3 regions of the Fictibacillus sp. KU28468 genome follow, and region 2 is predicted to be linked to each of the others. Evidence: riboswitches for the same ligand, from Rfam matches in the RefSeq annotation. Region 2 holds a riboswitch; each other region holds the start of a gene.
The links. A riboswitch is a leader RNA that binds a small molecule or an ion and turns the genes downstream of it on or off. The one in region 2 is predicted to bind cobalamin.

Region 1 (10,721 bases), 2.1 Mb from region 2:
TTACGGCAAATAATGACATGAAACTCATTAAAGGAAGAATCGGTGACGAGATTATGCTGAGCAAAAATAATATTGCGTAAAAGGGAAGGATGGAAATAGGCAAAATGCTCATCGGCCGTATAATACTCTGAAAATGCCTCTTTTCCACCTGCCTGCATGTAGTTCTTTGTATAGGTCTGCATCTTTAGCAGAGAAAATGTTCCCTGCTTTGCCTTCTCCAGTACTTTTTCATTCATATCTGTAGCATAGATTGTGGTTTTATCGGCCAAGCCCTCTTCCTCAATCAATATCGCCATTGAATAGACTTCTTCACCCGTAGCACAGCCCGCATGCCATATACGAATCTCGGGCATTTTCCTTAACTCAGGAACCACTCGTTGCCGGAAGGCCTTGAAAAATTCGGGATCACGGAACATTTCAGTTACATTGATTGAAAAATCGTTGAGCAATTTTTCGAGAAAACCTTTTTCATGGATAACTTTCTCGAGCAGTCTCGTTATCGTTGGAATTCGTTCCATACGCACTCGGTTCTGGATCCGGCGGATAATAGATGATCTCATATATTTTCTGAAATCAAAGCCGGAAAGCCGATAGATCGCTTCTAAAAGGAGATCGGCCTCCATGTTTTCCACGAATCCAATTTCAAGTTCTTCTTCACTTGCAATAATTTGATCATTCATCATCTATGTTCGTCCTTACTTGTTTGTAATCCATACCCTCATGACCGAAAAGAGCTGTTCAATCTTCAAAGGCTTGCTGATATAATCCGATGCTCCGGCTTCAAGACATTTCTCACGGTCATTCTTCATCGCTTTTGCAGTCAGAGCGATAATAGGGACACCGGAGTTTTTTTCGTTCTCCCGGATCCTTCTCATGGTTTCATATCCATCCATAACCGGCATCATGATATCCATCAGGATCATATCAATGTTCTGCTCCCTTTCCAGCAGTTCCAGACATTCTGTTCCGTTAGAAGCCGTAATAACCTTTATTTTTTCGTTTTCCAGTGCTGTTTTTAAAGCAAAAATATTGCGGTGATCATCATCAACTATCAATACGGTTTTTCCCTTAAAGGAGCTGATATCAGCTGGAGCCTGTTCTGCAGCCGGCCGATCGTTCTTATTAAGTCCCTCAAGTACTCTGTTTTCTTCCTGAACTTCAGGAGAAATGGCAGCAGCAACCTCGCTCACTGCTTCATCCAGCTCTTGAACCGGCGCAAGTCCGTTAGGGAGGCTAGGAATATACAAGGTAAAAGTGCTTCCTTTCCCTTCTTCACTTTCGAGCTCCAGCCGGCCGCCCAGCAGTTTTACAAATTCAAGGGATATGGATAGGCCCAGGCCTGTACCCCCATATTTACGGACAGTTGCTCCATCTCCCTGCTGGAATGCTTCAAAAATTAAATCATGTTTGTTCTTGGATATTCCGATTCCCGTATCTTTAACCGTAATTTTAAGCAAGTGGTCTGCACCGTTCTGAAGGTCAAAAACAGGTTCTTTTTCGATATGCAGAGAAATCTTGCCTTCTTCGGTAAACTTAAAGGCATTGGATAGAAGATTTTTAATAATTTGCTGGAACCTCTTCTCATCCGTATAGAAAATATCTGGTACATCTTTCTCTTTAATGATTTCAAACTCAAGGTTCTTTTGATCGGCGATGGGTCCGAAATTCCGCTCAAACTGCCCAGGAAGCTCACTCATGTTCATCTCGCTGAAATACATTTCAAGTTTACCTGCTTCGACTTTTGAAAGATCCAGAATATCGTTAATCAGGTTAAGCAGGTCTTGGCCTGAGGTGTGAATCACCCTCGCAAACTCCTCATCTTCAGAAGAAAGGCTATTCGAAGAATTCTCAGCAAGCATCTCAGAAAGAATCAGAATACTGTTAAGCGGTGTTCTCAGCTCATGTGACATATTGGCAAGAAATTCAGACTTGTACCTGGAGCTTAATGTCAGCTGCTTGGCTTTTTCTTCAAGCTGTACTTTTGCGTTCTGAAGTTCTGCCGATTTTCCTTCTGCTTCAATGGAACGCTGTTCAAGCTGCTCATTAATCATGCGCAGTTCTTCGGATTGCATCTGCAGTTCTTCGGATTGTGTCTGAAGCTCTTCGGATTGTGCTTGAAGTTCTTCTGTCATCGCCTGAGATTCTTTCAGCAGGCGGACAATTTCCATTCTGCCAATCACACTGTCGATGGTCAGGCCAAAAGTTTTTGTTGCGTTTTCGATCAGCTCAATGTGCTGTTCTGTAAATGTGTCAAGTGAAGCAAGTTCCAAAACTGCGATCACTTCCTGCTCATTCAGAACAGGGGCAATCAGCAAGCTCTTAGGACGAACTTCTCCAAGCCCTGTACCAATGACTTGATAATCCGCGGGCAGCCTGTCCACCACAAGGATGCGTTTCTCAGACACACATTGCCCGATAAGGCCTTCCCCCTGTTTAAACGCCTCTCGCCCTGGTTCTCCGATAGGCTCTGAAAACGAACCTTTTTTAACGTATCGGGATTGTTCTCCGCTCCCTTCCCGGATATAGAGAGCACCCATGGAGGCCTGCGTTAAGTGGGCAACACCTGTAACAAATTTCTCTCCCAGCACTTTAATCGTAGATGTTCCCTGATATCTTTCGACTACCTGATTCGTGCTGGACTGCAGCCATTCCCTCTGCTCAACTTTATCAAGCAGTTCATTGGTCGCTTCAGCCAGGTCTTTGATTTCATCTTTCGTTTTTACATGTATGCGCTGGGTAACGTCACCGTTAGATGACATAGCCGTAATGGAACTTACAACAGCCTTAATGGTATTAATGATCGAGCCTGAAACAAAAGACGCAATAAGTGATGAAACAGCCACAACAATAACCAATAAAGAAAAGAGCCCTGTTTTCAGGAATTTGTTCTGCTCGTCAAGCCTGTCCGCCCGTTCTTTCGTCAAGCCTTTTTCAGTGGTTCTGAACGTGTCAAACTGGCTGCGGATCTGTTCTACACTTTGGCTGCCTACATCTTTTTTAATGAGAGAGAGAACTTCTCCATCCTTGTTTTCCTTCTTCAGCTGAATCGACGGATTTCCTGTTTTCTGGAGCCAATTGTGAATGGATTTATTAATTTCCTCGAGCCTATTTTGCTGTGCTGGATTATCGGCAATCAGCCCATAGAGCTTTTTATAATCGTTTTCCAAACTGTTCATTGCCAGGTTAAAGGGTTTAAGATAGCTCTCATCCCCGGTAATAATAAAACCGCGCTGCCCGTTTTCCATATCGAGAACCTGCTTTTCAATCTCGTTTGTCAGCGAATGAATTTCTATGTCATGATTAATAATAAAATTCCGCTCTTTTTGCATAGAGGCAATCTGATTATTTACTGCTACTATTGATACGATCAGACAAAGAATAATCACTAGATATCCAGCAAAAATTTTTGCGCGGATTCCAAATCTGTTTCTCCCTATCATTCTATCATCCTGCCTTTATTATTTTCATAGTTATCCACCTTTATTATAAACAACATTTACCTATATAGATAGCTGGAAGTAAAGTAATTCCACATCTTCTCTCTGCTTTTGATGCGTTGACTTCCTATTTTAGATATGATAGGCTTGTCTAAATTTTCAAAATCAAATTACATAATAGTGGAGACAAGGTTCCATTGCACAAATGCAATGGATGAAAAAGGGAAGCCCGGTGAAAATCCGGCACGGTCCCGCCACTGTAAAAGGAAACGAGCTCATAATGACCACTGGCCAGCAGGTTGGGAAGGGATGCAGCTCGGTATATAACCCTTGAGTCAGGAGACCTGCCTTGTTTCAACAACACTGTTTTAACCTACGGGAGATAGGGAGGTGTTAGATTCTTGCATACAATGGGGTTTACTCTACCCTTTTTCAGGCATTTCTAACGTTCTGTCACTGGCGTTGGGAATGCTTTTTTGTTTTTATTGCCATATTTAGTATCTAAAAGAATGGAGAGATGACACATGAAAACGAGCAACTTGGGATATCCCCGTATCGGCAGCAATCGGGAGTGGAAAAGAGCACTGGAAGCATTTTGGAAAGGAGAACTGACGGAAGCCAGTTTTCTGCAGCAGATGGAACAGATCAGGCTTGCAAATCTGCAAAAGCAAAAAGACATGGGCATAGATATTATTCCAGTCAATGATTTTACACTTTATGATCACATGCTCGATATGTCAGTGATGTTCGGGCTGGTGCCAAAAAGATTTGAAGCAGTGGAAAATCCTCTCTCCCTTTACTTTGGCATGGCAAGAGGAAAACAAGAAGCCGTTGCGTGTGAAATGACCAAATGGTTTAACACAAACTACCATTATATCGTGCCGGAATGGGAAGACCGTGCGCCGAGGTTAGTGGAAAACAGGCCTCTTACCGCTTACAAGGAAGCAAAGGAGAAGCTTGGGATTGAAGGAAAACCGGTTATTGTCGGGCCTGTTACTTTTATAAAATGTGCAAAAGGATACCTTCCCGAACAGGAAGACACGCTGCTTTCCCAACTTGTCCCGTTATACTGCCGAATTCTTCAGGAACTGGAACAGGCGGGCGCCCAATGGATTCAAATCGACGAGCCCATTCTCGTTACTTCCCTATCCAAAGAAGAACTATCAGTATCCAAGAAAATCTATGAACAGTTCCATAAAGCCGCTTCCGGTCTTAATATTATGCTGCAGACGTACTTTGAGAGCGCAGAGCATTACAAAGAAATCATTCAGTTCCCTGTCCAGGGGATCGGACTGGATTTTGTCCATGGCGAAAAAACACTGGATGAGATGCGTCTGCATGGGTTCCCAGAGGATAAAGTGCTGGGTGCAGGCATACTTGACGGCAGAAATATATGGCGTGCTAATTTGAGCCAAAAGCAAGAGCTTATACTCCAGCTTGAAGAACTGGCTGCATCCGAACGAATATGGATCCAGCCCTCCTGCAGCTTGCTTCATGTCCCTGTTTCAGCCAAACACGAACATTCCCTTCCGCAAGAACTATACAACAGTCTTGCCTTTGCTGACGAAAAACTGGAAGAACTGCGATTGCTGTCATCACCTTCGCAACAAGAAGCAATAAAGAAGTATGATGATGCTCTTTACTTGCTAAACAGCTCTCCGGCAAGAAACCGGACGGAGGTTTTATGGGAGGTTGAAAAAGCTCAAGGCAAAGACCTCAAGCGGAATCAGCCTTACATGAACAGAAAACAAAAACAGCAGGAAGTTTGGAACCTCCCTCTCCTCCCTACGACAACCATTGGAAGCTTTCCACAGACCCCGGAAGTAAAGCAGGCCCGGGGGAAACATAAGCGAGGGGAATGGACGAAAGCACAGTATGATCAATTTGTTAAAAGCCAAATTGAAAAGTGGATTAAAATCCAGGAAGATATTGGCTTAGATGTTCTTGTTCATGGGGAGTTTGAACGAACAGACATGGTGGAATTTTTCGGACAAAAACTTAACGGGTTTGCTTTCTTAGAGAATGGATGGGTTCAGTCCTATGGATCTCGCTGCGTTAAACCGCCTGTCATCTACGGTGATGTCGATTTCAGTGAACCAATGACCGTAAACGAAAGTGTGTATGCACAGTCTCTGACCGATAAACCGGTAAAAGGAATGCTTACCGGGCCGGTGACCATCTTAAACTGGTCCTTTGTCCGGGATGATATTTCAAGAGAGAATGTCTGCTATCAAATAGCAAATGCCCTGCAAAAAGAAGTGCTTGCACTGGAATCTGCCGGCATTACCATGATCCAAGTAGATGAACCCGCATTAAGAGAGGGTCTGCCACTGAAGAAAAGCAAGTGGCAGCATTATATAGACTGGTCTGTTAACTGCTTTTTGCTGACCACCTGCACTGTAAAAGAAACCACCCAGATTCACACCCATATGTGCTATTGCGATTTCAACGAGTTTCTTGGCGTCATCAGCAAGCTGGATGCCGATGTTATCTCTCTTGAAACATCCAGAAGCCATGGTGAGCTGATCTCTGCCTTCACGTGGCAGACATATGAAAAAGGAATCGGCCTTGGGGTTTATGATATTCACAGCCCTCGAATACCTGAAATTGAAGAGATGAGGGTGATGATTGAAAAAACTCTCGAAGTATTGCACGAAGACCAGGTGTGGGTAAATCCTGATTGCGGACTGAAAACAAGAAACATATCAGAAACCATTCAATCTCTCAAAAATATGACAGCTGCTGCGGCTCTGGTCAGAAAGAAAGAGGCAGTCTCGTAACATGGCTTCTCAAATTCCTGCCTCCTTTCCTTCTGAAGCAAAGACCGTTCAGCAATCGAAAACCTGCTTAACAGATTTAGTTTTCCCGCCAGATACGAATCACCACCATACTGTCTTCGGCGGAAAAGTCATGGCTTATGTAGACAAGATCGCCTGCATAACTGCCATGCGGCATTGCCGTAAACCGGTCGTGACTGTTTCGAGTGATTCCTTTGAATTTCTTGGCCCGATCAAAACCGGTGAAGCTATCAATCTTGAAGCCTATGTCACATGTGCCCACCGAACATCCATGGAAATTTTCGTTAAAGTAGAATCTGAAAACCTTCTAACAGGCGAAAAACGGCTTACGTCAAGGGCCCTGTTTACCATGCTTGCCGTAGATGCGGAGGGCAGGCCATCACCGGTCCCTCCCCTCGTGCCAGTGAACCAAGAAGAAATTCACCGCTATCAGCAAGCAAAGGAGCGGTACGAAAAGCGCAAAAAGAAAAAAGCATGATGAATGACAAAAAGACAGGCCCTTTTTCTCAAAATCGGGCCTGTTTTTACTTTTGATTAAGAAAAACAGAATTTTCTGTTTTCAAATACATATTCTTTTGTTATCATTGTCTTTAAAACTTTAAAGGGAGGACGCGTTAAATGGTCAACTATAATGGTCGGCGTTTTGTATCCGTGAAAAGTTCAGAGAATGGAGAAACATCTTCGAAAATCTATTTTACGTATAAACAGGAGGATGACATTTTAAGCGCAACGTATTCAGGAGGAGATGTTCTCAAGGGAAACATGATCGGCATCGTAAAAGAAGACGGCAGCATTGAATTTACCTATAGCCATATTAATCGAAAGCATGAAATCAAAAGCGGCAAATGTTCTTCCACTCCAAAAACTCTTCCGGACGGGAGAATTCAGCTATTTGAAAGATGGAATGGATTTGGGATGGAAGAAGCTGAAGAAGAATCAATTGTAGAAGAAGTTTCTGACCTGGTGTTTACTCCGCAGATTATTTTTAATTAGATTGTGAATAGTATTGAAGAACAGCCGGGATGATTGAGCTTATCCCCGGCTGTTTTTATTTTCTATTGAGATAGGCAATTAATTGACAATATTAATAAAGCTTTATGCTTCTGCTTTTAGTTCATTGACCTGTGCGTTGTAGACTTCAGTATCCAATTCTTTTCTCGCCTTGCTCGTCAGAATACCGGCGGTCATGGCTCCGCTAACATTCAAAGCGGTTCTTCCCATATCAATCAGAGGTTCAACAGAAATGAGCAAACCAGCCAATGCGACAGGAAGGTTCATAGAGGAAAGAACGAGAAGTGCAGCAAATGTTGCGCCGCCCCCAACGCCAGCAATCCCGAAGGAACTGATTACGACGATAACAATCAGGCTGAGTATGAAAGACGGAGTAAGCGGATCAATTCCTGCAGACGGCGCGATCATAACAGCAAGCATGGCCGGATAAATTCCCGCGCACCCGTTCTGTCCGATGGTAAGCCCGAAGGAGCCTGCAAAGTTGGCGATTCCTTCAGGTACTCCAAGGCTCTTTTGTGTACTGATGTTAAGAGGAAGCGCACCTGCGCTCGTTCTGGAAGTAAAGGCAAAGGACAGAACCGGAAACGCTTTGCGAATATACGTGACAGGACTTAACCCAGAGAATGTAATAAACAGCAGGTGAATGATAAACATGAGTGCCAATGCTATATAAGAGGCGATCACAAATTTCCCAAGTTTTGCGATGGCGTCCAGATCACTAAGAGCTACCGTTTTGGTCATCAGTGCGAGGACTCCATAAGGGGTTAACCGGAGAATCAATGTAACAACCCGCATGACAATAGCATGAACCGCTTCCACAATACTGGCGAACAGTGCAGCTTGATCTGCCTGTTTCCGTTTGACTCCCAGGTAGGCTATTCCTACAAAAGCGGCAAAAATGACAATCGCAATCGTTGAAGTCGGACGGGCCCCCGTAAAATCCAGAAACGGATTTCCAGGAAGGAGGTCAAGAACCTGCTGAGGCAGTGTCTTGTCTTTGATCTGGTCAAACGTGGTCTGAAGCTCTGTTGCACGTGCGAGCTCTGGAGCGCCTTTCGTGATCTGGACCGCTTCGAGATGGAAGGATAGTGCTGCTGCAATTCCGATCGCAGCCGCGATGGCTGTTGTTCCGAGCAATATTCCGATAACCGAACCACTGATTTTGCCGACGTTGTTACTGAGTTTTAATTTTGTAAAAGCAGACAAAATAGAAACGAAAACAAGCGGCATTACCGCCATCTGAAGGAATTTTACATATCCTCCTCCCATGATGGAGTACCAGTCGGTCGAGTTGGCCAGCACCTTGGATGCAGGCTCATAAACAAACTGGAGAATGAGTCCAAACACAATTCCTGCAGCTAAAGCCGCAAAGACACGTTTTGAAAAGGATACTTTCTTACGCTGAAGGTAATACAAACCGCCAGCAAGCAGCAATAACACAACAATGTTCACGATGGTTAAAAAGACATTCACTGTTCTTCCCTCCTTTTAGTTTCCCGCTGCTCTCTCATGAACATAAAAAGGCTCACTTCTTTTGAATAAAAGAGTGAGCCTTCAGCATTTCTGATCAGCAGAGGTATAGTGATGTATTCACTTGATACACTATATTCTGGCTTTTTTTATCGTATTCTTAAAATCCTATTACTTTAACGTTTTATACATCACGATATGCGGTCCGATCGGCGGCAGATCAAACACCTCACCGTGTTCACGAAGACCAAGCTTTTTATAATAACCCGCCACTCCAACTCTTGCATTACACCACCAGGAATCAGTATGCTTCTTCTTCAACATGTCTTCGGCACTTATTAGAAGTCTGCTTCCCGCCTTTTCTTTCCTGTATTCTTCAAGGGTCGCCATTCCGCGCAGACGGTACTGCACGTTTCCTTCAATATCAGGATGATTCTCTTGATAAAAGGAAGCGATAGAAATGAGTTTATCACCCTTATAGGCTCCAAGATGAAACGTTCCATGATCATGATCGCCAGGAAACTGGCAATCTTCCAGCGTTTGATTGGGCCGAAGCACTTTATGTCTAATCTCGTAGGTTTGTTCAGCGGGAATCACTTTAATGTCCAGCATGAAGGTTCTCCTTTCTACTGGCAGGAAGAATTCGATTGAGGAAATGTGTCCTGAAACGTTCTGCATCAACTTCAATGCCGACAGAGATTCCCTTATCTGTTTCCACACCCCTGCTCTGGCCAAGCTTTTCCTGTTCTGTCGATACTCGGACATTCATCGGTTTTGTACTGATAAACGTGGGATCAACTGCAACTCCGACGGCTAATGGATCATGAAGAGCACAGCCGCCGAGACCTGGATTCTTTCTTTCATAAAAATCCATATAGAAACTGCACATATCCGCAAATATTTCAGCAGTCTTTAATCCGCAGCCTCTCCACTCCGCCAATGTTTCTCTCAGCAACAGGGTCTTCATCGTCACATCCAGTCCGACCAAAGTTATAGGCAGCCCTGAGTTAAGTACAAAATCCGCCCCCTCAGCATCCGCATAAAAATTGGCTTCTGCAGCAGGTGTAACATTTCCCGGGACAGTGACTGCGCCGCCCATAATCACGACTTCATTCACCAATCCTGTAATGGAAGGATCTTTTTCAACAGCGAGAGCCAGATTGGTCTGTGTACCAACCGTGATAAGAGTGATCTCATTTGGATGTTTTTTCACCATAGAGATGATAAAATCACTGGCATGCTGTCCTGGTGAGAAGGGTTCGGGCAGCGGCAGCTGAATGTTTCCCAAACCATCTTCCCCATGGACTTCATAAGCTCTATGGCGAGTGCTTTCTCTGCGAAACGGCCGTTCTGCGCCTTGAAAAACTGGAATATCTGCTCTCTCTAATAATTGAAGAACCTGAAGCGTATTTCTTGTCGCTTCTTCTGCTGATACATTTCCAAAACCTGTTGTAATGCCGAGTACGTTTAATTCCGGAGAATGGATCGCATAAGCGATTGCCAAAGCATCATCAATCCCCGTATCCACATCAAGTATGACAGATTTCATGGCTGTTCCCTCTCTTCATTTTCAGTTTCTCTTACATTTAACGGTTTCCGATATAAATGCCTAAACCGATGATACAGACGAGAATCAAAACAACATAAATTGCAGTAAGCCTGCTCAGATTATTTTTCGTTGAGGACCCGTATTTTTCATCCTTTTGGAGACCAATGGCAACGGTAAGCCCTGTTACGATCAAACCAGCAATTATAGCAGTCACGATATATCCCATACTCATCCCTCTTTCTCTTCAACTATACGTAACTAATGGTAATTCAAGGAACGGAAATTGCCAAGTAACCGGAGGCATTATTCACAAATTAGTTGAATAAAAACACAGTGGCCAAACCTAAAAATGTAAAAAATAGTAAAAAATTCTTATGCGATTTTTCCTGTTCTCCTTTAGGATACAGATGGATGTGAAAATTATAGAGACTATTGGAGGCCGTTTATATGGTGCAT
Region 2 (10,721 bases):
GAGCAAGCCTTGAGCCACAATCGTTCCTTCAGCTTTTGGAAGGTGTAAACAATGCCTAAGAAACCTGTCGCACTGATTATTCTTGATGGTTTTGCATGCCGCAGCGAAGAAAAAGGAAATGCTGTAGCCCATGCGAAAAAACCAAACTTTGACCGATATTGGGAAACATATCCTCACAACCATTTAACGGCATGCGGAGAAGCTGTAGGGCTTCCTCCAGGCCAGATGGGGAACTCTGAAGTCGGACATTTGAATATTGGTGCTGGCCGTATTGTTTACCAAAGCCTTACCCGTGTGAATCTTTCGATCAAGGAAGGGGATTTCTATGAAAACCCAACCTTTATTGAAGCAATGGATGAAGTGAAGAAGAAGGGGACAAACCTTCACATTTTCGGACTTCTTTCTGACGGCGGGATCCACAGCCACATCGACCATATCTTTGCATTGCTTGAAACGGCTAAAAAGCAAGGAGTAGAAAATGTTTACCTGCATGGCTTCTTGGACGGCAGGGACGTTCCTCCGCAATCGGCAAAAGGCTATATCGAGCAAACAATGAAAAAGATGGACGAACTGGGCTTAGGCCAAATCGCTACATTATCCGGACGCTATTACTCTATGGACCGTGACAAACGCTGGGATCGTGTGGAGAAATCCTACCGTGCCATGGTTTATGGTGAAGGTCCGGATTACACTGATCCGATCGAAGTGGTGGAAGACTCTTACAAAAATGAAATCTATGATGAATTCGTGCTTCCTTCTGTACTGAAGAAAGAAGACGGTTCTCCGGTTGCTACCATCCAAGACGGAGATGCCATCATTTTCTGCAACTTCCGTCCAGACCGTGCCATTCAGATTTCACAGGTTTTCACGAATGAAGATTTCCGCGGTTTTGACCGAGGAGATCATTTTCCGAAAGACATTCACTTTGTGTGCTTAACGAACTTCAGTGAAACCGTCAAAGGTGACGTAGCGTTCAAACCTACGAACTTGGACAACACGCTGGGAGAAGTTCTTTCTCAACAAAATTATAAACAGCTGCGTATTGCAGAAACTGAAAAATACCCGCATGTTACCTTCTTCTTCAGCGGCGGACGCGAAGCTGAGTTTGATGGTGAAACGCGGATTTTGATTGATTCGCCGAAAGTGGCGACCTATGATTTAAAACCTGAAATGAGCGCGTATGAAGTGACGGACGCTCTTGTAAAAGAGATCGAAGCCGAAAACCATGATGCGATCATTTTGAACTTTGCCAATCCGGACATGGTCGGGCATTCAGGCAAGCTGGAACCAACCGTTAAAGCGATTGAAGCAGTAGATGAGTGCCTAGGGAAAGTCGTGGATGCGATCCTTGCAAAAGACGGCTATGCTATCATTACGGCTGACCATGGAAACGCAGACGAAGTGATAACAATGGAAGGCAAACCAATGACTGCTCATACGACTAATCCGGTGCCAGTCATCGTTACGAAAAAGGATATCCAACTTCGCGACGGCGGCAAACTTGCCGACCTCGCACCAACGTTCCTGACCCTTCTCGGCGGCCAACAGCCTAAAGAGATGACAGGCGAAACGTTAATTAAGGGCTAATTTTTAAAATCAGGAAAAGGCTGATCGACAGAAGGGCCCCTGCAGAACAGCCTTGTTCCTCACCATAAAATCTTGTTTGATAAGGAGAGAAAATTTATGTCAGCAATTATTGAAGTCTATGCTCGTGAAGTATTGGACTCCCGCGGGAATCCAACAGTAGAAGTAGAAGTTTACACAGAGTCCGGTGCATTCGGCCGTGCGATCGTGCCTAGCGGTGCATCCACTGGTGAATACGAAGCAGTTGAGCTTCGTGACGGCGACAAAGGCCGTTACCTGGGAAAAGGTGTACAAACAGCAGTAGAGAACGTAAACACACTAATTGCTCCAGAATTGATCGGATATGATGTATTGGATCAAGTCGGCATCGACAAAACGTTGATCGATCTTGACGGAACAGAAAACAAAGGAAAATTCGGAGCAAACGCGATTCTTGGTGTATCCATGGCAGTAGCTCGTGCTGCTGCTGATCTTCTTGGTCTTCCTTTGTACATGTACCTTGGAGGATTCAACGCAAAAACTCTTCCAGTTCCAATGATGAATATCCTAAACGGCGGAGAGCATGCTGATAACAACGTTGACATTCAAGAATTCATGGTTATGCCAGTCGGCGCACCAACATTCTCTGAAGCACTTCGTATGGGAGCTGAAATCTTCCACAGCCTTAAATCTGTGTTAAAGGAAAAAGGATTAAACACAGCTGTAGGAGACGAAGGCGGATTCGCGCCAAACCTTTCTTCTAACGAAGAAGCGCTTCAAACGATCATGGAAGCGATCGAAAAAGCTGGCTACAAACCAGGTGAAGAAGTTCGTCTTGCAATGGATGTTGCCTCTTCTGAGCTCTTCAACAAAGAAGACGGAAAATACCATCTTTCTGGTGAGGGTGTTGTTAAAACATCTGAAGAAATGGTTGCTTTCTACGAAGATCTTGTTTCTAAATACCCAATCATCTCCATTGAAGATGGCTTAGATGAAAACGACTGGGAAGGCCACAAGCTATTGACTGACCGTCTTGGCGACAAAATCCAGCTTGTAGGAGACGATCTTTTCGTAACGAACACAAACAAACTTGCTCAGGGTATCGAGCAAGGTGTGGGTAACTCCATCCTTATCAAAGTTAACCAAATCGGTACGCTGACTGAAACATTCGACGCGATCGAAATGGCGAAACGCGCAGGCTATACTGCAGTAATCTCTCACCGTTCTGGTGAAAGTGAAGACAGCACAATCGCTGACATCGCTGTTGCGACTAACGCTGGACAAATCAAAACAGGTGCTCCTTCCCGTACTGACCGTGTAGCGAAGTACAACCAATTGCTTCGTATCGAAGACGAATTGGCAAGCATCAGCCGCTACCCTGGATTGAGCGCATTCTACAATCTTCAAAAATAAGCTATTTTACGTAAACCGCTTGAGACCTGATCAGTCTCAAGCGGTTTTTTTTGGTGATTGGCGCGTATTTTAGGGAGATTCGCATGTATTTCAGGAAGATTGGCATGTATTTTTGAGAGATCGGCATGTAAATCCTCAAGAATGGACCGTATTTACAAAACACAAATTTGATGAGACTGCAGAAGAGGAGAAACAGCGATTTTTAGCGAAATAAACTGGAAAACATATGAAGGATGTGATCCCTAAATTGTGAATGAACAAAAACAGCCCATATATATTCAGAAATTAGAGGCTTTATTACGAAGACTTCCGATAAATCACCAAAAACGCACGAAAATTGAACAGAGTTATGCCAGACAAATGGCAGGATACAAGGGTGAAAAGGCAATCGCATATTACCTTGAACGACTTCCCAAAAAGGAGTATACAATTTTTCATGGGCTGCGGCTTCTAGAGGGACCCTATTACTTTCAAATGGATTACCTAATCCTATCTTCGTTCTTCTTTTTAATCTTAGAAGTGAAAAACTTATCCGGCATTCTTACCTTTGATACAAATTACCGACAATTAATCCGTGTAAATAATGAAAAAGAAGAAGCTTTTCCTGATCCGCTTTTGCAGGTAGAGCGTCAGCAGAACCAGCTAACATCTTGGTTAGCTGTAAGAAAACTACCTCCCATTCCCATCGAGTCCCTTATAGTCGTAAGCAGTCCTTATACCCTCATTAAAAATCCTCTTACCCCTGATTTGTCCCGCAATATTATCCATGGCGCCAACCTCCCATTGGTAATCAGCAGCTTACAAGCCCGTTACACAACTCAACTTATGACAAATAAAGAGGTCAATAGAGCCGCAAAGCAATTCAACAAAAAACATATTCCCTTCAATCCTGACATACTATCTAAGTTTCAAATACAGCCTAATGAGCTCTTAACGGGCGTTCATTGTCCAGTTTGTTCTTCTATAGGTATGAAAAAGCTGTATACGAACTGGATTTGCTCTTTGTGTGATCATTCCTCCAAGATCGCTCATCTCCATTCATTAGATGACTATAAGCTTCTAGTAAGCTCTACAATTACAAATCGAGACCTCAGGGGATTTTTAGGATTGACTTCTCCCTCTATTTCAGCGAAAATCCTCAAATCTCTAAACCTACCTCACACGGGAACCTATAAAGACAGGAGATATCATCTTTAAATTTGAGGAGCTGCATATTATGATAAAATAAATCATTTCATACTCGGTACAAACGGGGAGGCTTGGAACATGCCGAAAATGGAGCTTGAATTTGAAAGACTGAAGATCAGGGAAATTACGGTGAGTGATGCCTCTGTCATCGCACAATGGAAAAGCGGCCCTCTCTTTCGGAAAATGTCTACAGGTTCTATGACCATAATTAATGAAGGCAATCAAAGGCAGGATATTGAGAAAAGCTTAAGCCAGCTGAACGAATCTTACTTGATAATTATCGAAAAGAGGAGCTCGCAGCCTGTTGGGTACGTCCGTTTCAATTGGATGGGAAGCTCGCAGCGTTATGGCTGGCTTCGGTTCGGACTCGGTGCCGAACAAGGAAAAGGATACATGGGGGAAGCACTGACAGGCATCTTTCAGCACCTGTTTCAGCATGAGACCTACAGGATTGATGCTGAGGTCTACGAATATAACACAAAAAGCCTGAAGCTCCTGAAATCCCTGGGGTTTCAAAAGGAAGGCGTCAGAAGGCAAGCCTACTTTGACAAAGATCAGTATTTTGATATACATGTTATGGGCCTGCTCAAGAGCGACTGGCTGGAAGTCAGCCCGCAGTCCCGGGCATCATTGAACATAAATTAAACTTTTCATTTTGCCGGTAAGAGGTATAATGGATATAGCTGAATATGCGGTTAAGGTCCGTTTTATGTCAAATAAAACGTTAAAAGGGAAGCTGGTTCAAGTCCAGCACGGTCCCGCCACTGTAATCGGGAAATCTTTTTATGTTTCCACTGTTCTGTCAAAGGATGGGAAGGAAAAGAAGATTGTTGATCGAGAGTCAGGAGACCTGCCTTAATTGCCTGTGCGAACCTTCGAGGAAAAGGTGAAGCAATTGTAATCATTTATTGATTAACTGTTGATTCGCTCTCCGAAGGGAGGGCTTTTTTTGTTTTGCACAATCCCAGCTAAATGATACATACAGGAGCGTGAAGGAATTGAAGAAGTTTACACAAATTGCGATGATGCTGATACTCGTAATCGCCATCATTGCGGGTTGTTCGGCTGGAAATCAGTCAACAGACAAAAAGGAAAACGGTGCCAATCAGGCAAAGAGTGAATTTCCCGTAACCATAAAAGATGCGGAGGGCGAGAATGTAAAAATTGATAAGAAACCCAAAAAAATCGTCTCACTCATACCGAGTAATACAGAGGTCGCATTTGCACTTGGCTTGGATAAAGAAATTGTCGGCGTTTCTGACTTTGACAACTATCCAGAAGCAGCTGTGAAAAAGCCTAAAATTGGCGGATTGGATTTTAACGTGGAAAAGATTGTTGGCTTAAAGCCTGATCTCGTCCTTGCTCATGCCTCCAGTGCGAATACTTCCAAGCAGGGAATTGATCAGCTTAAGAATGCCGGCATCAAAGTAATTGTGATCAATGATGCGCAGAACTTTACGGATACATACAGGTCCATCAACATGATCGCTAAAGCAACGGGCACTCAAAAACAAGGTGACAAGATTGTAAAATCCATGAAGGATGATCTGTCAGCGATCAAGGAAAAAGCAAAACAAGTAAAGAAAGAAAAAAAAGTTTGGGTTGAGGTTGCTCCAGCTCCGGAGATTTTTACTGCCGGCAAGGGTACATTCATTGATGAAATGCTGAACGCCATTCATGCCAAAAATGCCGCTGGGGAATTGAAGGGATGGGCCAAGGTATCCGAAGAGCAGCCTGTCAAATACAAACCGGACGCGATCGTCACAACGTACGGCTATTACTCCAAAAAGCCGGTGGAACAGATTATGGCCCGTAAAGCCTGGAAGGACGTTCCTGCGGTAAAAAACAAAGAAATTTATGATGTGCACTCTGATAAGGTGACACGTCCGGGACCTCGATTGATTGAAGGAGTGGAGGAGCTTGCAAAAGCCATCTATCCGGAAGTATACAAAAAGTAAAATCATCGTTTCATATACAGCAGTGTTTCTGCTGTTGGGCTTAGCTGTTGCCTTGGGGATATCGGTAGGTTCTATACCTATCCCCCTTTTTCATGTGGTTCAGATTTTAGGAGCGAAGCTTTTCCACTATCCCGTACCAGCATCCATTGATTCTTCGATTGTTAATATCGTCATGGAGATCCGCTTTCCGCGAGTCGTGCTCGCTATGCTTGTCGGCTGCTCATTGGCGCTGGCGGGAACGGCATTTCAGGGGCTGCTGAAAAATCCTCTGGCCGATCCTTATACGCTGGGTGTTTCATCCGGTTCTGCTTTGGGCGCTGTGGCTGTGCTGTTCTTTGGCATTCAGCTGCCTATACTGGGAAGTTTTACACTTCCGGTGGTGAGCATCATTACCGGCTTTCTTACCCTTGTTGGGGTTATATATTTTGCTCGCCTTGTGCAGCGCAGCCTGTCTGTTGAGACGATTATTTTGGCAGGAATTTTAAGCAGCTCATTTATAGGTGCTGTAACGTCTCTTTTAATCGCTCTGACCGGTGATGAATTAAGGCAGATCATCGGCTGGCTGCTCGGCAGCGTATCCATGAGAGGATGGCCGTATGTTCAGCTCATCGCTCCGTTTTTGGCCGCGGGGCTTTTGATTCTTCTGGCAAGTGCTCGTGAATTAAATGCGCTTTCCTTTGGCCAGCAGGATGCAAAAACCATTGGTGTTGACGTAAAAAAACATACGTCACTCGTACTGTTCGGGGCCTCGCTACTGACGGGATCTGCAGTAGCGGTGTCAGGCACCATCGGGTTTGTCGGCCTTGTCATCCCCCACATGGCCCGCATGATATGGGGAGTAGATCATCGCCATCTGCTGCCGCTGTCCACGCTTCTGGGCGGGGTGTTTCTCGTTCTGGTTGATCTCATCGCCCGAACGATCATCGCGCCGACGGAGCTGCCGATCGGTGTCTTGACAGCGATTATCGGAAGTCCGATCTTTGCCTTAATCTTTATTCGCTATCGCCGAAAGAAGGTGACCACATGATCCAGATCCAGCAGCTTACTGGAGGATATGACGGAAAGCCCGTCGTAAAAGATCTTTCTTTTTCCATCGAAAGAGGAAAAATAACCGGCATCATCGGACCAAACGGGAGCGGAAAGACCACTCTCATGAAAATGATGAATGGAATGCTTTCCCCGCAATCCGGTGAGGTTCTTATAAAAGGAAAGCCGATCAGCAGCTACTCTGCAAAAGAATTGGCAAAAATTATTGCTGTTCTTCCTCAGCATGCGGAAAGCTCATTTGATTTTACCGTCCGCGAAGTGGTGGCGCTCGGCCGGTATCCCTTTTACAGAGGATTGCTGAAACAATCATCGCCGAAGGATGAAGAGATGGTCCAGCGATCCATGGAGTTTACTGGCGTTCAGCATTTTGCGGAGAAAAGCATTCAATCCCTAAGCGGCGGGGAACGGCAGCGGGTTCTTTTAGCTAAGGCGCTTGCGCAGGAACCGGAGATTCTGCTGCTCGATGAACCGACAAACCATCTTGATCTTTCCTATCAAATGAAACTCATGGACTTGCTGAAAGATTGGGTGCAGGGCTGCCAGTTGACGGTTGTTGCCATACTGCATGATTTGAATATTGCCAGTCTGTACTGTGACCAGGTTCTTCTTCTCGATGACGGAAAGGAGAAGGCGGTCGGAAAGCCTGGTGACATTATGGACAGCATCCTGCTGGAAGGTGTTTATGATACGAAGCTGAGCAGACAGGAGCATCCGCAGAAGCCGAAGCCTCTGATCGCGCTGGTGCCAGGTGAACGTGAGGAAAAAAAGAAAATAGAAGATATTGAGCTTCAAACCACAAGTGAAGCGATGGTGTTCCGAAGCCCCTATTTTTTAAAAACGATGTCTTCTGCCCTGATCGGCGGAGGGTTCTGCTGGGCGAATACGTTTGTTAACCGTCATGTGGATAAAAACTACAATTATGACGATGCACATTCTGAATATGAAGCGTATCTGCACTCCCTTCCTGTCAACCCCAACGAGACCATTGGAATGATGACAGCAGCAAGGCTTGAGGATGCAGGTATGGTATCCGTAGAAAAAGAAGGAATCAAAATCCTTGCTGCAGCAACAGCAGGAACATCCAATGCGGTAGATGCTGCACAATCGTGGCAGCGGAAGGATGATACTGTGGCGATTGGTACGATTAACATCTGGCTCTTTATTGAGGGAGAGCTAACCGATGAGGCATTTGTTCAGGCGATGATGACAGCGACAGAAGCAAAGTCGAGCGCTCTCAGAGACTATGGAATTAAAGATCCTATTACTGGAACGATTGCTACAGGCACTTCGACGGACAGCCTTTGCATCGCATCGACCCAGGAAGGAGAAAGAATGAGGTACGCTGGTACGATTACACCGATTGGAAAAGCGATTGGCCATACGGTCTATCAGACGGTGGGAAAAGCGATCGAAAACTGTAGAAAGAGAATGGCGCAAACATGATCATTGCTCTTCATTTATTATCCCTTATACTCGCTTTGATCATCGACCAGCTCATCGGAGACCCTCGCTGGCTGCCGCATCCGGTAAGAGGTTTTGGCAAAGTGATTTCTCTTATGGACCAGGCACTTAACCGCGGAAGCTGGAAAAAGCTGAAGGGTTTGATCATGCTTTTTATTCTTCTTTCTATTACACTAGTGCTAACTTTTATCATCGTACGGTATGCTTATTCCATCCACCTTGCGTTAGGGATATTCATAGAATCTGTGCTCATCTCAACAACCATTGCAGCTAGAGGGCTTAAAGAAGCAGGATTATCTGTCTATACCCCCCTTCTTCGCGGTGATCTGGAAGAGGCTCGAAAAAAATTAAGCTGGATTGTCGGAAGAGATACAGAACATCTGCCGCATTCTGAGATTGTAAGAGGGACAGTGGAGACAGTTGCCGAAAATACGAGCGACGGGGTAACCGCACCGCTTTTCTTTGCTTTTATTGGAGGAGCACCACTTGCCTTGCTGTACCGGGCAGTAAATACCTGTGATTCCATGGTAGGCTACAAGAATGAGAGATATAAAGACTTTGGCTGGGCATCTGCCCGGCTTGATGATCTATTAAATTACGTGCCAGCCCGGCTAACTGCGCTTCTTATGGCTGCAGGAGGGCTGAGGGGAAAACGGTTTACCTTATCGTGGCTGAAGGAACAGGCAAGGAACCATCCGAGCCCGAACAGCGGATGGGGTGAAGCGGCAGTCGCGGGAATTCTCGGCATACGGCTTGGAGGCACGAATTATTATAAAGGCCAGGTCTCCTATCGCCCGTTCATCGGCCGTCAGACCTACAGCCTGAAAGCTATACATATAGAAAGAACAATAGCCATCATGCAGCGTGCTGTCATGTGGTTTACGATCGTTTTAATCGCAGCGGGAGGGATGTGTATTGTTGCTGCCCAATCATGGAGCTAATCCGCAGCTATTGGCCAATTCCTTGAAGATCAGCCTGGATGAAAACAGCATTGATTTTAGTGTGAATGTAAATCCGTATCCTGCACTAAGAAGAATGAAGGATATGTGGTCCAGCCTTTATGAAGATATTCTGCAGTATCCCGATCCCTTTGCTGAGCCGTTCGTTCAATTCGTGTCTGAAAAAGAAGGGCTGAATGCAGACCAGATCCTCGCAGGGAACGGGGCTGCTGAACTGATTTTTCTCATTGCTCAAGCCTATCGGGGCTCGAACGTACTGATTGCAGCACCTGCTTTCTCAGAATACGAGGATGCGTGTGAGGTGAACGATTGTAATGTGGACTTCTATGTTACCCGAAAAGAGAAAGGCTGGAAGCCGGATCTCCAAGAGCTGAATGAGAAACTCCACGGGAAACAGCTTTGTTTCCTTTGCAACCCGAACAATCCGACAGGAACAGTAATGGAATTGAACACTTTGGAAGCTATCATTGTTTTGTGCGAATGCCACCATGTTACACTCGTCGTGGATGAAGCGTTTGTTCACTTTTTAGAAAAGCCCGTATCCGCCGTTCACTTGATGAAAAAGTATTCCAACCTGATCGTCCTGCGGTCATTGACGAAGATGTTTCACTTGCCGGGACTTCGGTTAGGGTATGCCATGTCATCCAAAGAACAGATCGAAAAATTAAGGAGATTTCAGCCTCCCTGGAGTGTGAACGGTCCTGCTCAAAAGCTAGGTATACTCTGTTTGGAACAAGAAGAATGTGCAGATGAAATTGCTATGAAAACAGCAGTTGAGCGAGAGCGGATTTTTCCGATCCTCGACAAGCTTGGATTTGAAACCTCTCCTTCTACCGTTAACTATTACTTGTTAAGGGAGAGTGGAGAAGAAAATGTTCAGCTTGCTCTCATTAAATATTTAATGATAAAAGGGATGATCGTCAGGCATACGTTTAATTTTAGAGGGCTGGACGGCCATTATATCCGCCTCGCCATTCGAACTCCAGAGGAGAATGACCGCTTATTGGCTGCACTTGAAGGGTGGAAAGCGAGATGATGATCTTTATTACCGGAGGGGTCAGAAGCGGGAAAAGCTCATTTGCCGAAATGTCCGCCGTTTATCATGGAAAGAATGAGAAACCGCTTCACTATA
Region 3 (10,721 bases), 1.9 Mb from region 2:
ATGCTGCCTATATTACAAAACAGATGGAGGCACATGCTTCAAAACGTGCCCGATGAATGAAGCCGACTGATCCATTGAATATCAGGCGGCTTTTGTTTGTATGATAATAATATTGGGTATCACTTGATTATAGAGAACATAGGGAGGAAGAACATGGCCATTATTTATATCAGTATTGCTGTCGTCGTTGCTGCATTGGTTTTCCTTGGATTCTATGCTGTTAAACTGATGAAATCGAGCCGCCAGACGATGGAGAACTTAAACCGGACGACGCAGCTCATGCAGGCGGAAATGAACGATGTAACCAATCAGACTGCACTTCTGAACGAGAAAACAGAGTACTTAAAATATGATATGTATAATAAAAAACAAAGCATTAAAAGTGTTGGAGATTCTGCTACAGAATTGAAGAATACAACAGCAGAACTCCTCAGAAAGTTTAAAAAATAACAGCCGCAAGCCCGGGTCATGGGCTGCGGCTGTTTTGCTGTCAGAACGGTTTCATCTGGCTTATGACTTCGTTGTATTCCTTCAGCAGACGATTCATTATTTCACGGGCAGGACGGCTTTCTGCAAGAGGAGCACCTTGCCCTGCCCATAATGACATCCACTCTCTTTTACCTTCACTTGCCGCTTTCTTGCGGATTTCTGACGTCATTGCGTTCAGGATCGGGTATGGCGGGAGATCTTCTACTGCTGCCATCTGCTTCATAAAATCATTGTTGATGCCTCTGGCCATCTTTCCAGAGAAGGCCTTCGTCAGCCGCAGATCCGTTTCCTTTGCATGAAGAACGGCGTCTTTATGCAAAGGATGGGCACCGCTTTCAGCTGAAGCTAAAAATGCCGTACCGAGCTGTACTCCACTCGCCCCGAGTGCCATAGCGGCAGCGATTCCCCGTCCATCCATAATTCCTCCGGCTGCTATGACTGGCACAGAAACCGCATCTGTGAGCAGCGGAATGAGTGCCATCGTCCCGATCAATGCATCTTCTGCTTCACCTATAAACGTTCCCCGGTGGCCGCCAGCTTCACTGCCTTGTGCCGAAATGGCGTCAATCCCAAGTGCCTCCAGCTTTTGAGCTTCCTTCACTGATGTTGCAGTAGCCATAATCCTTACCCCGTACCCTTTCAAAAGATCCACAAGTTCATCTGAGGGGGCGTTAAATGTAAAACTCACGATCGGAACTTGAGCATCAAGGACACATTGAAGCTGTTCTTGAAAGGTGGACTGATGTTCTTTTTTACCCGTCGCCTTGTCCATAATACCAAGTGAAGAGCGGAAAGGTGCGAGCAGCGCCTGCATCTTTTCTGTCTGCACTCTGTCCTCTATGAATTCTTCAGGGAGGAATAGATTTACAGCATAAGGCTTATCCGTTGTTTCCCTGATTGTTTTAATTGCTGCTTGTAGATCTGCAGGTTTCATGTATCCTGCACCCAGAGTTCCTAATCCTCCGGCATTGGAAACAGCCGCAGCCAGCTCCGGAGTCGCTGGCCCGCCGGCCATTCCTGCTTGTACGATGGGATATTGAATGTCGAAAAGTGATAGAATGGATTGCTTCATTTCAGCACCTCTCTCCTTCGTTTTGGTTTCGAGTAACACACTTCCAAATAGAGTGTAACAAAAAAACACGCCGGCTGTCCGCGTGTTTACATTTTAATTTGTTCAAACTGACGATAAACGTTTTTGATGACCTGATGTATGTTTTCATTGCTATAACCGCATTCTCTCATCGCACGGGCAACATATCCAGCGACTTCTTCTTTTTCCGGATCCCCATTTATTTTCAGCAGCAGTTCATTGATTTTTTTATTTCGCTGAGGTTCATCCATGATTTCACCTGCCTGCTCTTTTTCGTTAGTGTATGAACAGGACAAAAGAAAAAGACCCCTATTCAGAGGCCTTCTCCTGTCAAAACAAAAGCTATTTTTTTCCTTTTTTCACTTTGAGCAAAACAACGATAAACAACAGCAATATGGCAGCTATCATTATTCCTCTTGTATAAGGCGCCGCAATGGTTTTAATATCTTCCCAGTTACTGCCCAGCGTGGTTCCAAGGTAGATAAACAAGATCGACCAAGGAATGATGGCAATCAACGTATACAGTGTAAATGTGGAGAAACGCATCTTCGCGATACCCGCTGGAATGGAGATGGCATGGCGAACAACAGGGATAAAACGGGCAAAAAAGATCATGCCAGTCCCGTATTTTTGAAACCAACTTTCTGATAGATCAATTTGTTTGTGGCTGATCAGGATATATTTACCGTACTTCTCCAAAAACGGCCGTCCTCCATAATACCCCATCCAATATAGAAATAGCTGGGCAATGGTTCCGCCAATCGTTCCGGCAATTACAGAGCCTGCAAAGGTCAAATGTCCTTGTGAGATCATATAGCCTGCGTAAGATAAAACAAGTTCACTGGGAATGACTTCTATCATAAGACCAAGAGCAATGCCTAAATGTCCAAGCCCTACAATCCATTCCAAAAGTGATAATATCATTTCTTTCAATTTATATACCTACTCTCTATTAAAGTTATGTCCCTGAACCTTGTACATCTTTTAGCCAGCCAGGTGACTCCGGCTAACCGCTAAGTCATTTGAAGTTTATCATAAAACCGATAAATGCCGCCAGAAGTCCTCCCGCATAACTGATTGCCATATAAGTAATTAAATACTTCCACTGCCTTTTTCTATAGAATTGAATGTTCTCCAGTTTTAAAGTAGAAAACGTAGTGAACGCCCCCATAAATCCTATGCCAAAAAACAGTCTGATAGAATCTCCCGCGTGCATTCCTGTAAGCATACCGAGTAGAAATGAACCGGTAATATTAACAAGCAAGGTAGCGATTGGAAAAGGGGAGTCTGTTATCCTTTTTATGAATTGTCCAATACCAAATCTGAAAATGGCTCCAAAGAACCCGCCCGCTGCTACAAGCATCACTTGCATCATATTCGCTGTTCCTCCTTGCCTCGTGTCAGTGATCCAAGAAGGAAACCTAGCCATGACATGACTAGCCCGCCTATTAAACTTAGGATGATATATAGGAAAGCTGTTGCTGTGCGTCCCGTCTGAAGCAACTGAATATTTTCCACAGTAAAAGTAGAAAATGTCGTAAACGACCCTATCAATCCTGTTCCGAGCACCGTCATAAAATAGGGGTGAACCCTGGGATTTCGGCCGATTCGAAACGTAAGATATCCGAGAGCAAATGAGCCTGCCATGTTGGTTAAGAAGGTAGCCAGCGGATAGCTCCCTTCCCAAACAAGTGCGATACCGAGCCCAAGGCCGTACCGTAGAAGGGATCCGGCTATTCCTGCCAGTCCCACAAGTACGTAAAGCAGCATATCCGTCATCCTTTCTATAAGAAAAGCGCAAGCGGCCTCGAGGACCTGGGCGCTGGAGCTAGACATTACTTCTATGCAACAAAACAGACTCCTGCCGCAATCGCGGCAGGAGCTGCTTTCATCTCCAACATCATATTATCATGTTTAATTCCATTAGCACAATTTGCGTTAAAATTTACAAATCGTCAAAACCATTGGCATCTGAGACTTTTGTATATTGTCTTGACTTCTGTTCAAAAAAATCACTCTTACCCTGATTGATATCTTCATACGCTTTGATCCATTTCATTGGATTCTCTCTAAACCCATCAAAAGGACGCTGTATTCCCAGCTCATTGACCCGCTTATTGGCCATGAATTTAATATAGGCTTCAAGTTCATCCATTCTCAACCCAGGAAAACGGTCCCCGATGATGTACCGTCCCCATTGTATTTCCAGTTCAGCCGCCTTTTTGAATGTCCCCTGAACAAACTGGACCGTCTCTTCAGAATTTAATTCCGGAACTTCATTCAGCAGTTCTTTGAAAATTTGGCAGAAGAGCCTGACGTGCAGCTGCTCATCCCGGTTGATATAATTGATCATCGTACTGGAGGCGACCATTTTCTGGTTTCGGGCAAGATTATAAAAGAAAGCAAAACCAGAATAGAAGTTTAATCCTTCAAGTACAATGTCATAGACGATCGATTCCATAAACGTTTTTGGTGATGGCTCTTCTGTAAATTTCAGATAGCCGTTTGCAATAAAATCGTTCCGTTCCCTCAAGACAGGATCATGTTTCCAGTATTCAAAAATCTCATCTTGTTTTTGCTTGTTCACCAGGCTCGATAACACATACGAATAGGACTGGTTATGCACTACCTCCTGAAAGGATAAAACCGTCATTAATGCCGACAGGCTGGAATCGGTCAAGTACGCCGCCACTCTTGAAGAGTAATCCGTCTGAATGCTGTCCAGAAAAGCCAACAGTCCAATGATCTTATTAAAGGTATCTTTTTCCTCGTTTGATAGATTCGGATATTGTTTCACGTCGCCGGACATATTGATCTCAAAGGGAGTCCAAAAATTCGCGAGCATATTTTTATAGAGGGGATATGCCCAGCTGTACCGAACGTCATCCCAATTTAAGACATTGGAGCTCTGTCCGTTAATTAGACCAGTAGAAGCATTCGGCGCTTCTACATCATATAGTTTCCGTTCTGTCAGTGTTTTCATTAATAAAATAACTCCCTTCTTAGCTGGAACAGCTTTCACAGTCTTCCAATTCTGCAATAGATGTAGACCTCGTATAATACGTTGTTTTGAGACCTGATTTCCATGCCGTCATGTGAAGATCGAGAAGTTCCTTCGCTTTAATCGTATTTTTGACATAAAAGTTAAACGAGATGGACTGGTCTACATGCTTCTGTCTGACGGCGTTTTGTCTGATGCTCCAATGCTGATCCAGCTCGTATGCCGATTTATAATACCAGCTTGTCTGAGGGGTAAGATCTGGAGCCGTCACCGGGATCCTAAAATCCTTCTTCTCCTCAGAGTACTCTTTTTTAAAAATAGGATCGACGGATGCTGTGGAGTTCGCAATTAAACTGGTCGTCGCATTCGGAGCAACCGCCATAAGCCATGCATTCCGCAGGCCAGTCTGATGAACCTGTTCTTTTAATATAGTCCACTCTTCAGACACATAGTTCCTGTCTTCAAAATAAACACCGGTTTCCCAGTCAGATCCTTTAAAGGCTGGATACGCGCCTTTTTCCTTCGCCAGTTCATGGCTGGCTCTGATGCTTAAATAGCTGATTTTTTCATAAAGACAGTCATTATAAGCTACGGCTTCTTCTGATTCCCAGCGTATTCCTTCCACTGCCAGCAAGTGATGCAGCCCAAATGTACCCAATCCGATCGCCCTGTACTTCTTATTGGTAAGCACCGCTTGTTTCACTTCTATTCGCTCCTGGTTCATATCAATGACATTATCTAGCATGCGGATTTGGATTGGGATCAATCTCTCAAGCACATCATCCTTTACTGCTTTTGCAAGCGAAATAGAGCTTAAGTTGCAAGTCACATAATCTCCAGGTTTCTTTGTGATCAAGATTTTACCGTCCTGTGTTACTTCCTCCTCGACTGTAGTCGCTGATCCGTTCTGGGCAATTTCCGTGCAAAGATTGCTGCAGTAGACCATTCCGGCATGCTTATTCGGGTTAGCCCGATTAACCGTGTCCCGGTAAAACATATACGGAACTCCCGTTTCCAGCTGGCTTTTCATGATTCTTTTAAAAATTTCAATGGCTGATACAACGTCATAGCCTCCTGAACCTTTTTCACCCAAAAGCCCTTGTTCGGCTGCGGCAACGCACTCATCATATTTATCGCGGAAACTGCCTTTGCCGGGTTCTTCATCAAAAAAATCATCCAGTTCATAGCCCATCACTTTTTTTACCGTATAAGGATCAAACAGATACCAGTCTTCTCTAGACTCTGCCTTTTCCATAAATAAATCCGGAACGCAGAGGCCCAAAAACAGGTCATGAACCCGCTGCCGTTCGTCACCATTATTCAGCTTGGCGTCAAGAAAGGAAAAAAGATCTTTGCCGAACACATTGTAGTAGATGGCGATAGCTCCCTTTCTCTGTCCAAGCTGATCGACACTGACCGCTGTCTGGTTCAACAGCTTCGCCCATGGAATAATGCCCGATGAATTGCCCTTGAATCCTCTTATTTCTGAACCAAGGCTTCTGATCTTGCCAAGGTAAACGGAGATCCCGCCTCCGCCTTTCGAGAGCGTTGCTGCATCTGTTGTAGAATCATAGATTCCTCGAAGGCTGTCATCCATCGTATCGATGAAGCAGCTTGACAGCTGGCCATAGCTTTTACCCGCATTGGCAAGTGTAGGAGTTGCCACGGTCATATACAGGTTCGACATTGCCCAGTACGCTTCTTTAATCAGCTCCATGCGGCGGTCTGAAGGTTCGTTGAACATCAAGGACATCGCGATGATCATAAAACGTTCCTGAGGCAATTCAAACACTTTGCCTTCATGCGATTTGGCAAGATAACGGTCAGCCAATGTACGAAGTCCTATATATGTAAAAAGTTCATCCCTTTGAGGGACAATCATCGCTTCAAGCTCATCTATTTCTTCTGGTGAATAGCTGCTTAACAGGTTCTTATCATAGATTCCTTTGTCTGTCAGTGTACGAATTAATCCATAGAAGTGGCCATATCCATGAACTCCTTGTCTCCCCCTGTTTTTTACTGCATCCGAGTAGATTTTTTTAAGATGAATTCTTCCTGCGACGAAGGTCCAATCCGGCTCATGCATTGAAATTCTTTCAAGTGCATGCAAAATAGCCATATTCATCGCTTCTGTTTGAGAACTGCTTTTATCAGCATAATAGCCTACCTGTTCTGTATACTCTTCCTTTTTATCAAGCTGGGGAAAGCCCAATAGAATTTCATCCAGCCAATTCATAACAAGATGATCTGTTCCGCCTGCTATAACCAAAGTCAAATCTCCTCCTCTAAAAATCCGCAAAATAAAAAGGCCCATCCAGTGGATGAGCCTAAAAAAACGACACGAGTTATAAGAATCAAAAATAGCAGTAAAGTGTGCCGTTTTTGCTTCTCAATCCCCGAAGAATCAAAATCGTGAAACAAAAAGGCAGGTCTACTGGCTAATGCTTCCTCCTACTCTGAGCCTTCCCATGTAAAAGCCACACGATCGTGCGCGTTTCTTACACAGTGGATTCTCATTTCGTCCACATGACAGTTGCGGGGACAGCTCCGGATTGTTTTACCGGATTCCCTATTAAGTCTTACTAGACACCTCTTGTTTCAAATACTATATTTAGTTTAATATATTTACTTTCACACTAAATATAGTATTTGTCAACACCTAGTTTTCATTTATTTTGTTATTCCATATTGTATTTGCGCAGTACTTAATGATGTCCCGGCGGCGGATAATCCCAATAAAATGCCCGTCGTCGTCAGTTACCGGAATAAAGTTCTGGTCAGTTGCCAACGTAATTAAATCTTCCATATTTGAATTGATTGATACTGAGATGTTGTTCACACGCTGTGGAACATCCTTCAGTTTTGTTTTCACCACATCGTAGAAGCCAAGGTCGAACGCTTCTTTCAATTTCCAAAGCAGATCCCCTTCTGTGAGCGTACCGACATACTGCCCTTCCTCTGAAACAAGGGGAACAGATGTATATTTGTGATAAGAAAGCTTCTCCAATGCCTGCCTGATGGTCGATTCAGGATTCAAATATTTAACCTCTTCTTTAGGCAATAGATAAAAAGCTATGTTCATGCTGTGATCTCCTTTAACCATAAAATGCAGCCGTTCTTTTCTACTATAACAAAAAATAAAATAGATGAGCAGTAATAAGCCATCACAAAAAAAAAGCCCTAAGAAGGACACATACGTTCTATTGTCTATTCCCTCACTGTGTTTTATTTAAACTTATTTTGCCAGGGTCCATCCCATAATTTTGCTGAAAAAGCCAGCTTTTATATTCTTCTTCCAATTCAGTCAATGGCCATGTGGAAAGCTCTGCTTCCACTTCTTTGCTTATCCCGTTTTTCTTTAGCATCTGAATAAGGAAATTCTTCCTCTCTTCAACGGCCTTCCGCAATAATCCGCCCATCATTTCCTCCCGTTAAAGCGTTTTCATAGTATAGTATACGTGGATCCAATTAAATAGTTTCAGCATCCATGGCTCTTTACTGAAATTTATTGGATAGAGTATACATTTATGACCACTAAACGGAAGATCTGACTTGTTTTTCTTCTTTATAAATCTTTATTGATTTCCCGAATGACATGAGAGACCTCGGGGAGAATCAGCTTTTTCATGGCTAAAGCTGCCGCTCCTGTAGATCCGGGCATTGCAAAAACCGCTGTGGAGCCAACAACTCCTGCCGCTGCTCTGCTCAGAATGGCTGCAGATCCAATATCCTCGGTATAACTTAACATCCTGAAAAGCTCGCCAAAACCTGTAATTTCCTTTGTAAACAATGGTTTTAGCGTTTCAATGGTAACATCCCTGGCAGCAATGCCAGTCCCGCCATTAATTAAAATAGCCTGGATATTACTTGCTTCACACCCAGCCAAGACAGCAGATTCAATTTCCTCTCGCTCATCTTTTACAATTACATAGTCTCCCACTGTATGGCCGTTCAGCGTTAACTCCTCTTTTATAAGGGTGCCGCTGCGATCGGTTTCTTCTGTTCTCGTATCACTCACAGTAATAATTTTGCAGCAGACAGAAGAAGGAGCCTGTCTTTTATGATCTTCTACACTCATTTGCTTCCCCTTTCCAAAAGGTTGTAATGGATGTATTATCCTTTATTCATGGCCAGAAGTCTATCCTTTTGCATGCCTCAAAAATAAATCGGAACAAATACGCTTTGCAAAACGTAATGTTTCCGTTATAATAAGATGAATTATTTTTGATGCATTTGGAAGGAGCACTCATATGAAAAGACACTATGCGGCCTTGACGTTTATGATCATAGGATCACTGATACTATCTGGCTGCGCGAATGGCACTAAACATAAATTAAATAGCCCTCATAAGCTTACCATAACTACAACACTTTATCCCCTGGAATACTTTACGAAAAGGATCGGCGGAAAGCATGTTTCTGTATCAAATGTAATCCCTCCAGGCACCGATGCTCATTCTTTTGAACCGTCTACGAAAGACATGATCAAAATTTCAGACAGTGATGCATTCATCTATAACGGTACAGGAATCGAAGGATTTGCTGATAAAGTAAATGAAACGGTAAAAAACGAAGGGGTTGAATCCATAAAAGCAGCCAAGGGCCTCACACTGGAAAAAGTGGAGCATCGTGATGAGGACCCTGACGAACATGGAGATAAAGATCCCCACATTTGGCTTGATCCGGTTTATTCAATCCAAATGGCCAAGAACATCGAACAGGCGTTAATTAAGCTGAACCCAAAAGCCAAAGCTGACTTCACAAAGAATTACCTGTCACTTAAGAAGGATCTTGAAAGGCTTGATACCTCGTTCAATCAAACGATCAAAAAAAGCCCGCATAAGGAGATTATTGTTTCTCATGCTGCCTATGGATACTGGGAACATCGGTACGGCCTGAAACAGATTCCAGTTTCTGGACTGTCAACTTCTCAGGAACCGTCACAAAGACAGCTGCAAGACCTGATCAAACACGTTAAAGCAAAACATATTCACTATGTTCTTCTTGAAAACAGTGCCAGCGATAAACTGGCCAGAGTTGTAGAGCGTGAAACAGGAACAAAAACGCTGAAATTAAGAAACTTAGAGACCCTTATTCCTAAGGATGCTGAGGCGAACGAAGATTATTTATCACTTATGCAAAAAAACGTTCAAGTCTTGAAACAGGCCTTAAGATAAGAAAGCAGGACCATGAATGGATGAATCATGGTCCTGCTTTTATGTGTTAATTATGATTTTCTTCGTTTAATGAACAGCACGGCTCCGATAATCACGATCAGCAGCACTACGATAAACACCGGGGCTGCTGCATTGTTTGACTTTGATTCCGCCTTTTCAGCCTTTTTCTGTTGTTCTTCTTTTTGGGTCTTTTCACCTTTTGCTCTTTCTTTTTTAGGTGCTTTTACCGCCTTCTCTTCTTTCGGCTTCTGAACAGCAAAGGAATAATCTTTTTGGATAATATGGCCATCAGCACCGATAATTTTGTAATTTACTTTATACTTCCCGTTTTCAAGCGGTGAGGGCGCCGTGCCTGTCATGATGTTATTCTTTACGTCCACTTTTACATCTAAGGGTTTTCCATCCTTAGTGACTTTCATCGTGCTTAAATTTTCAATTTTCGATTCAAAAGTTAACGTGATCTTGCTTAAGTTTTCTTTGATCACAGCACCTTCTGCCGGCTGTGAAGATTCAAGGCCGGTATGGGCGGATGCAATTGACGCAGAACAAAGAAAAAAAACAGCGGTAAGAATCAATATGTACTTCTTCATGTTACATCTCCTTTACTTTCCTCATTGCTATATATACTTTACTGGAAAACGTAAAAAAAGACCACCCAGACACAAACATCAGGGGGTCTTTTCTGTTTACTGTTATTCATGCCGGATCAGGGCTTAGCAAAATGCACAAGCACAGCCTATGATAATTAACAAAATGAACAGCACCACAATAAGAGCGAAACCACTTCCACCGCATCCAAATGACATTTTGTTACCTCCTCTTTCGAGATATTTAACGATCTACACCCATAACATATGAAGGAGACAGGCTTTGTGAAACGGTACAAGAGTCTATTTTTTTAAGAACTTTCATTTTTTTATTACCGGCTTTGAATTGAAATGGTGAATGCAATCGGAGCCCATTT

Region 1: linked by a shared signal. The riboswitch ahead of metE (5-methyltetrahydropteroyltriglutamate--homocysteine S-methyltransferase) and the one ahead of OKX00_RS04890 (ABC transporter substrate-binding protein) in region 2 are both predicted to bind cobalamin.
Region 3: linked by a shared signal. The riboswitch ahead of OKX00_RS15135 (ribonucleoside-diphosphate reductase subunit alpha) and the one ahead of OKX00_RS04890 (ABC transporter substrate-binding protein) in region 2 are both predicted to bind cobalamin.

Annotation. Positions count from the first base shown of each region.
Region 1 covers NZ_CP110666.1:3,041,036-3,051,756, forward strand. The annotation lists gene OKX00_RS15820 (CheR family methyltransferase) at 1-680, opposite strand, end outside; gene OKX00_RS15825 (CHASE3 domain-containing protein) at 696-3,440, opposite strand; cobalamin riboswitch at 3,610-3,804, shown strand; gene metE (5-methyltetrahydropteroyltriglutamate--homocysteine S-methyltransferase) at 3,962-6,217, shown strand; gene OKX00_RS15835 (acyl-CoA thioesterase) at 6,219-6,713, shown strand; gene OKX00_RS15840 (avidin-fold protein) at 6,854-7,228, shown strand; gene OKX00_RS15845 (L-cystine transporter) at 7,331-8,719, opposite strand; gene OKX00_RS15850 (GNAT family N-acetyltransferase) at 8,888-9,328, opposite strand; gene OKX00_RS15855 (nucleoside hydrolase) at 9,315-10,265, opposite strand; gene OKX00_RS15860 (hypothetical protein) at 10,303-10,491, opposite strand; gene OKX00_RS15865 (hypothetical protein) at 10,713-10,721, shown strand, end outside.
Region 2 covers NZ_CP110666.1:980,695-991,415, forward strand. The annotation lists gene tpiA (triose-phosphate isomerase) at 1-59, shown strand, start outside; gene gpmI (2,3-bisphosphoglycerate-independent phosphoglycerate mutase) at 52-1,587, shown strand; gene eno (phosphopyruvate hydratase) at 1,684-2,976, shown strand; gene OKX00_RS04880 (nuclease-related domain-containing protein) at 3,226-4,173, shown strand; gene OKX00_RS04885 (GNAT family N-acetyltransferase) at 4,243-4,809, shown strand; cobalamin riboswitch at 4,846-5,037, shown strand; gene OKX00_RS04890 (ABC transporter substrate-binding protein) at 5,163-6,122, shown strand; gene OKX00_RS04895 (FecCD family ABC transporter permease) at 6,085-7,149, shown strand; gene OKX00_RS04900 (heme ABC transporter ATP-binding protein) at 7,146-8,612, shown strand; gene cbiB (adenosylcobinamide-phosphate synthase CbiB) at 8,609-9,571, shown strand; gene cobD (threonine-phosphate decarboxylase CobD) at 9,546-10,625, shown strand; gene OKX00_RS04915 (bifunctional adenosylcobinamide kinase/adenosylcobinamide-phosphate guanylyltransferase) at 10,622-10,721, shown strand, end outside.
Region 3 covers NZ_CP110666.1:2,916,577-2,927,297, forward strand. The annotation lists gene OKX00_RS15095 (hypothetical protein) at 1-70, shown strand, start outside; gene OKX00_RS15100 (DUF948 domain-containing protein) at 154-450, shown strand; gene OKX00_RS15105 (NAD(P)H-dependent flavin oxidoreductase) at 491-1,561, opposite strand; gene OKX00_RS15110 (hypothetical protein) at 1,648-1,875, opposite strand; gene OKX00_RS15115 (undecaprenyl phosphate transporter UptA) at 1,922-2,512, opposite strand; gene crcB (fluoride efflux transporter CrcB) at 2,598-2,954, opposite strand; gene crcB (fluoride efflux transporter CrcB) at 2,951-3,349, opposite strand; gene OKX00_RS15130 (ribonucleotide-diphosphate reductase subunit beta) at 3,525-4,562, opposite strand; gene OKX00_RS15135 (ribonucleoside-diphosphate reductase subunit alpha) at 4,582-6,816, opposite strand; cobalamin riboswitch at 6,987-7,189, opposite strand; gene OKX00_RS15140 (CBS domain-containing protein) at 7,240-7,662, opposite strand; gene OKX00_RS15145 (Fur-regulated basic protein FbpA) at 7,796-7,999, opposite strand; gene OKX00_RS15150 (MogA/MoaB family molybdenum cofactor biosynthesis protein) at 8,146-8,658, opposite strand; gene OKX00_RS15155 (metal ABC transporter solute-binding protein, Zn/Mn family) at 8,831-9,757, shown strand; gene OKX00_RS15160 (copper resistance CopC family protein) at 9,808-10,347, opposite strand; gene OKX00_RS15165 (YjcZ family sporulation protein) at 10,471-10,563, opposite strand.